3 regions of the Mesorhizobium sp. P2_D1 genome follow, and region 2 is predicted to be linked to each of the others. Evidence: riboswitches for the same ligand, from Rfam matches in the RefSeq annotation. Region 2 holds a riboswitch; each other region holds the start of a gene.
What was found. A riboswitch is a leader RNA that binds a small molecule or an ion and turns the genes downstream of it on or off. The one in region 2 is predicted to bind cobalamin.
Positions count from the first base shown of each region.

Region 1: linked by a shared signal. The riboswitch ahead of AC1D0I_RS13265 (DUF1636 family protein) and the one ahead of bluB (5,6-dimethylbenzimidazole synthase) in region 2 are both predicted to bind cobalamin.
Region 3: linked by a shared signal. The riboswitch ahead of AC1D0I_RS02620 (aromatic ring-hydroxylating oxygenase subunit alpha) and the one ahead of bluB (5,6-dimethylbenzimidazole synthase) in region 2 are both predicted to bind cobalamin.

Region 1 is NZ_JBFUDZ010000014.1:119,895-122,153, forward strand. Features, by position in the region: gene AC1D0I_RS13260 (winged helix-turn-helix domain-containing protein) at 1-890, shown strand, start outside; cobalamin riboswitch at 920-1,125, shown strand; gene AC1D0I_RS13265 (DUF1636 family protein) at 1,165-1,593, shown strand; gene cobW (cobalamin biosynthesis protein CobW) at 1,596-2,259, shown strand, end outside.
Region 2 is NZ_JBFUDZ010000006.1:31,640-33,898, forward strand. Features, by position in the region: partial or broken gene bluB (5,6-dimethylbenzimidazole synthase) at 50-724, opposite strand; cobalamin riboswitch at 728-907, opposite strand; gene AC1D0I_RS07440 (histone deacetylase family protein) at 1,029-1,955, shown strand; gene AC1D0I_RS07445 (exodeoxyribonuclease VII small subunit) at 1,959-2,210, shown strand.
Region 3 is NZ_JBFUDZ010000002.1:21,530-23,788, forward strand. Features, by position in the region: gene AC1D0I_RS02615 (DUF680 domain-containing protein) at 1-84, opposite strand, end outside; cobalamin riboswitch at 596-797, shown strand; gene AC1D0I_RS02620 (aromatic ring-hydroxylating oxygenase subunit alpha) at 912-2,159, shown strand; gene AC1D0I_RS02625 (FAD-binding oxidoreductase) at 2,240-2,259, shown strand, end outside.

The DNA.
Region 1 (2,259 bases), on a different contig from region 2:
GGCGCATGCAGCGGGCCGAGCGCGGCGATGAAATGTATCTCGGCCTCGCCAAATGGGGCCGCGAGCACGCTGGCTACATCGAACAGATCTACCGCGAGGTCGCCGATCGCGGTCCGATCGCCGCTTCCGCGCTCGAAGGCCAGAAAGGCTCGGGCGGCTGGTGGGGCTGGAGCCATGCCAAGCATGCCTTCGAATGGCTGTTCTGGGCCGGGCGCATCACCACGGCGCACCGTCGCGGCTTCGAGCGGTTCTACGATCTGCCGGAGCGCGTGTTGCCGCAAGCGATCCTCGACCTGCCCGTGCCCGCCGCCGAGGACGCGCACCGCGAATTGCTGCGCATTTCCGCCCGCGCCCACGGCATCGCGACATCAGGCGACCTGCGCGACTATTTCCGCCTGTCCCCTGCCGACATGAAGGGCCGGCTGGAGGAACTGGTCGAAACGGGCGAACTGCTGCCTGTGCGTGTCGAAGGCTGGGACAAGCCGGCCTATCTTCATAAAGACGCGCGTTTGCCACGAAAAATCGAGGCCCGCGCTTTGCTGGCGCCGTTCGATCCGGTCGTCTTCGAACGGTCGCGCACCGAGCGGCTGTTCGATTTCCACTATCGCATCGAGATCTATACCCCGGCCGATAAACGCCAGTATGGCTACTACGTCCTGCCGTTCCTGCTCGGCGACCGGATCGTCGGCCGCGTCGACCTCAAGGCCGATCGCCCCGCCAGTGTCCTGCGCGTCCATGCGGCCTATGCCGAGCCGGGCGCGCCGCCTGAAACCGCCGCCCAACTGTTCGAGGAACTGAAGCAGATGCAGGGCTGGCTCGGCCTTGAACGTATAGAGGTGACATCAGCCGGTGATTTGGGTCCGGCGCTGGCCGACCTGACCGTGTCGTAAGCCCACGTTGACACCGCCGCCCGCAAAAGCCTAAATCCGCTCCAGACGGTCTCCTCTCTTCAACGAGAGGAGCCAAGAGGGAATGCGGTGCGAAATTCCGATTTCAAATCCGCGGCTGTCCCCGCAACTGTAAGCGAAGAGCCAAGGCCGAAAGCCACTGGGGTATTCCCGGGAAGGCGGCTACCCAAGGCGATGACCCGCGAGCCAGGAGACCTGCCGTCTGCGACTGTAGAATCCGATCGCCCGGCGGGTTTCCGGGCAAGGAGCCCGATTTTTGGACCACGACAGCAGTTTTTCGGCTGGCACAGCGGACAATGCGTCCGGCGAGAGCGATGCCCTTGACGGCGTGACCGTCATCGTCTGTGCCTCCTGTCGTGATGAAACCGGTTCTGACGCCCATCCCCGCGCCGGCGAACTGCTTGCGGATGAAACACGCCGCGCCGCATCTGGCGAAAACATCCGCGTCCGCAGCGTCGAATGCCTCGGCAATTGCAAGCGCCGGCTCAGTGCCGCCATCCTGCGCGATGGCTGCTGGAGCTACGTCTTCGGCGACCTGACCACATCGAGCGGTGCCGATCTCGTCACTGGGGCAAAACTCTTCGCCACCTCGACCGACGGCCTGATCCCGTGGCGCGGCCGTCCCGATAGCCTGAAGCGCGGCCTCGTGGCCCGCATCCCTCCCCTCGACATGCTGAAGGACTGATCATGACTGCCTCCGTCTCCCGCGTCCCCTGCACCGTCGTCACCGGCTTCCTCGGCGCCGGCAAGACGACGCTGATCCGCCATCTCCTGGAAAACGCCGGCGGCAAGCGGATCGCCATCATCGTCAACGAGTTCGGCGACATCGGCATCGACGGCGAGATCCTGAAGGGCTGCGGCATCGACACCTGCCCGGAGGAAAACATCGTCGAACTGGCCAATGGCTGCATCTGCTGCACCGTTGCCGACGATTTCGTGCCGGCGCTCGACCAGATCCTGTCGCTGTCGCCGAAGGTCGACCACATCCTGATCGAGACCTCGGGCCTGGCTCTGCCCAAGCCACTGGTCCAGGCCTTTCAGTGGCCGACGGTGAAGAGTCGCGTAACGGTCGATGGCGTCATCGCCGTCGTCGACGGTCCCGCACTCGCCGAAGGCCGCGTCGCCAATGACATGGACGCACTTCAGGCACAGCGCGCCCAGGATGAGACGCTCGATCACGACGATCCGGTCGAGGAGGTGTTCGAGGACCAGATCGCCTGCGCCGACCTGATCATCCTGTCGAAGAGCGACCTGATGGACACCGCCGGCTCCGCCCGCGCCAACGCCATCATCAACGAGCACATCGCTCGCGCCGTGAAGATCGTGCCGACGTCGCAAGGCAAGGTCGATC
Region 2 (2,259 bases):
CACCTTGTCCGCAAAAGGTCTCGCTCATGATCAGTTCCGGCAGTGGCAAGCGGCGGCCCCAGCCATGTGCTTCGAGGTCCGGCTTTGGCGCGAACTCAGAAACTCGACCGACGCAGAGATAGGCGACCGGCGTCACATGCTCGGGAATTGACAGCAGGCTTTTCAATGCCTGCGCCTCGATGATGCTGACCCAGCCGACTCCGACACCCTCGGCGCGCGCCGCCAGCCAGAAATTCTGCACCGCGCAGACCGTGCTGTAGAGGTCCATCTCCGGATTGTGCCAGCGCCCCAGTGGCGAACCCTTCGAGCGCTGCCGGTCGCAGGTGATGCAGATGTTGAGCGCGCTTTCGCAGATGCCTTCCAGCTTGAGCTTGCGGTAAAGCGCCTGTCGCTCTTCCGCGATGGCCGGCAGTTCCTGTTCACGCGCCGCCAGGAACAGGTCACGCACTTTTTCCCGTCGCTCGGCATCGCGAATAACTATGAAATTCCAAGGCTGCATGAAGCCGACCGAGGGCGCATGGTGAGCTGCAAGCAGCAGCCGCGCCAGCACCTCATCGTCGAGCGCGGTTGGCAGGAAATGGCTACGCACGTCGCGCCGCGTGAACATGGCGCGATAGACCGCATCGCGCGCATTCTGGTCAAATCCGTCGCCAACAGAGGCGGTCATGTGTTCCGGCATCGCGTGTCCCCTTGCGATTGCAATCCATTTCATCCGCCTGACCATGCGGATGACGATGCCTGCCAGGCCGGTCTTCTGGCTCGGGATCAACCCGCGTCCGGTGCCTTCCCGTCATCGACAGTGGCATTTACCGGCGCGGTCCCCCTTACAGCGTTGGGCACGCCACGGAGTTCAACCGTGTTCCCGATTCTCCCGCTTGCGGCGGGCACCAGGCAGTGGCAGCGACCTTACGCCGAAGCGCTGACGACGCCAATGCCTGCAGCGACACCGATGGACGCATGTGTGATTTTCCCCAGCCATCAGGCCACAACGCATGGCCATCGCGACGTCGGGGCACTAGATAGGGAGGATGGCCACACGTCTCTATACCCATCCGATCTTCCTTGAACACATCACGCCGCCCGGTCACCCCGAGCGGCCGGACCGGTTGCGCGCCATCGAACGGGTGCTCGACGATGAGGCTTTTGTCGGGCTCGATCGCATCAAGGCGCCTGAAGGCGACGAGGCCACCATTCTCTACGCGCATCCCGCCGATTTCGTCGCCCGCGTCCGCGCCGCCATTCCCGACGAGGGCATCGCCCGCATCGACGCCGACACGTCAGTCAGCCCGAAGAGCTGGCAAGCGGCCATAACCGCGATCGGCGCCGCCAACGCCGCCGTAGACGATGTCTTTGCCGGCCGCGCCGACAATGTCTTCGTCGCCGCACGGCCGCCCGGCCACCATGCCGAAAAAACCACGGCCATGGGCTTCTGCCTCTTCAACACGGCGGCGATCGCCGCGCGCTACGCGCAGAAGAAACATGGCGTCGAGCGCGTTGCGGTCGTCGACTGGGACGTGCATCACGGCAACGGCACGCAGGACATTTTCTGGGACGATCCGTCGGTGCTCTATTGCTCGACGCACCAGATGCCGCTTTATCCCGGCACCGGGGCGAAGAGCGAAACCGGCGCCGGCAACATCGTCAACGCGCCGCTGGCGCCGCAGACCGGCAGCGAGGTTTTTCGTGATGCCTTGCTGTCGCGTATCCTGCCGGCGCTCGACAATTTCGCGCCCGACCTGATCATCATTTCGGCGGGGTTCGACGCGCACCATCGCGATCCGCTGGCCGAAATCAACCTGACAGAGGATGATTTCGACTGGGCGACCGGCCAGCTTATGCAGCGCGCCACGCGCCACAGCGGCAACCGGCTCGTCAGCCTGCTAGAGGGTGGCTACGATCTGCAGGGACTGGCATTTTCGGTCGCCGCCCATGTCGGGCGACTGATGAAAGGATGAATGATGGCTGGTGAGACCAACGAAGACGTCAAGGCGATGAGCTTCGAGCAGGCACTCGATGCGCTGGAAAAGATCGTCGATGATCTGGAGCGTGGCGACGTGCCGCTCGACCAGTCGATCAGGATCTATGAGCGCGGCGAGGCGCTGAAGGCGCATTGCGACCGGCTGCTGAAGGCCGCCGAGGACAAGGTCGAGAAGATCAGGCTGTCGCGCGACGGCAAGCCGGTTGGAACGGAGCCGCTCGACGCCGACTGAGTCATGCTCCCGAACGATGGTCTTGCCTCACCGGCTTTTGGACATGATC
Region 3 (2,259 bases), on a different contig from region 2:
ATTCGAACCATAGTGGTCGCTGTTCGCGAAGGCGCTGCCGGAAATGGCCAGAAGGGCGGCGGCAGTGAGGATAATCTTTTTCATTTTTTGGTACTCCAGTATTTCTTATTTTTGCCGTCCGTCTAGCGGCGTGTCTTGGGAAGAAATCGCGTCGTTCGGACAGTCCCGATGTGGGAGAGCCATCCAGCCATTGCCAATCACGAAGTTGTTCCACGTGGACCAAGAATCCACCACTTGAAATTGTGCCACGGGTTTCCACACTCAATGTTTTTCTAAGTTATATCAAATAGTTGTACGAAGTAGGCACCCCGATCACCAACTGTGTCGGAGGCCCAGCGTTCACACGTCCTGCACGCACCGTCAACAGAAACGAACCGTTCGGTTCGATTTTAGCGGCAGCTAATAGTCACTTTTCGATACCTTTGACCTTTTTTGCTTCCTGGCAAGGGGTCGGATTCGGCTAGATTGGAGCCGGCTATGGTTACCCAAGAGAAAGGCTTCCGCTTCGCGATCGCCGACCGGAACGTTTCGCAAGCGTGTCGCGCCGCATGGATACGATGTCGTTTTCATGCCGATGACGCGCCCGCGATCGTGATTAGATCATGTCATCTCAGGTGCCGCTTCGTGACGACGAGGCGGAGAATTGGGAAGCCGGTCAGAATCCGGCGCTGCCCCCGCAACGGTGGTGGAGTTCAAGTCGCAACGGGAGACCACTGGGCAAACGCCTGGGAAGGTGTCGCGATGGTCCGCAAGGACAACTCCAGAGCCCGGAAACCAGCCCGAGATGTCTAGACTCGACTGATCGCGGTGGGCGGTCAAGAGGCGGATAGTGCATGTCCGGCGCATCGCCGGCCTGCGTCCAATCCTTCCTCCGTCACCACCAGTTCAGTCCTTAGAAACGAGGACAGGACATGGATGCTCGCAACGACATGCTGAGGCTCTTGAGTGGCCGGCGGCAAGGCTTTTCACTGGAACAGCCCTTCTACACCGATCCAGACTATTTCAAGCTCGACATGGAGCTGATCTGGTATCGCGACTGGCTGTTCATCGGTCATGATTGCGAGCTGCCGAAGCCGGGCAGCTACATCACGGCGCAGATTGGCGACTATCCAGTCGTGCTTGTCCGCGACCAGAAGGGCAATATCAACGCCTTCCACAATTCCTGCCGCCATCGCGGCAGCCGCGTCTGCAATTCCGACAAAGGCACGGCGGCAAAGCTGGTCTGCCCCTATCACCAATGGACCTACGAGCTGGACGGAAGGCTCTTGTTTGCCAGGCAGATGGCCGACAGTTTCGACAAGAGCCAGTTCGGCTTGAAGCCAGTCGCCTGCCAAAGCGTCGGTGGCTACATTTTCATCTGCCTTGCCAAGGAGCCGGCGGATTTCGCACCGATGCGCGCAATGATCGAGCCCTACCTTTTGCCGCACCGGCTGCGCGAAGCCAAGGTGGCGTTCGAGTCGACCACTGTCGAGAAGGGCAACTGGAAGCTGGTCTGGGAAAACAACCGCGAGTGCTATCATTGCGCCGGCAATCATCCGGAGCTCTGCAAGACGTTTCCAGAGGCACCCACGGTGACCGGCGTGCAAGGCGCCGACAGCGACCCGGAAATGCTTGCGCACTGGGCGAAATGCGAAGCGGCCGGCCTGCCGAGCAAATTCCGCATCGACCCGGCCGGACAGTACCGCGCCACCCGCGCGCCGCTGCTGCGCGATGCCGTCAGCTACACGATGACGGGAAAGCGTGCAGTCAAGAAGAACCTGTCCGACGGCGTTTCAACCGACCGCATCGGCTCCTTGCTGCTCTATCACTATCCGACGACCTGGAACCACATTCTGGGCGACCACGCCGTCACCTTCCGGGTGTTGCCGATCAGCGCCACGGAGACCGCGGTGACGACCAAATGGCTGGTTCACAAGGATGCGGTCGAAGGCGTCGATTACGATCTCGACGAACTCACACACGTCTGGACCGAGACGAACGACCAGGACCGGCGGATCGTCGAGGAAAACGCCTTCGGCATCCTGTCGCCCGCCTACGAGCCCGGCCCATATTCGGAGCTGCATGAGGGTGGCGTCATCCAGTTCGTCGAGTGGTACGCGTCGTTCATCGGCCCGCGCCTTGCCGAAGGCGGCCGGCCGGCGCTGCGCAGCGTTGCCTAGTGCATGTCGCCCAAAAGTGCGCAGCGGTTTTGGGATCTCGACATGCACAGGGCAAGAGTGAGGACAAGAGGATGAATGCGATGACGGATCTCGGCCTCTA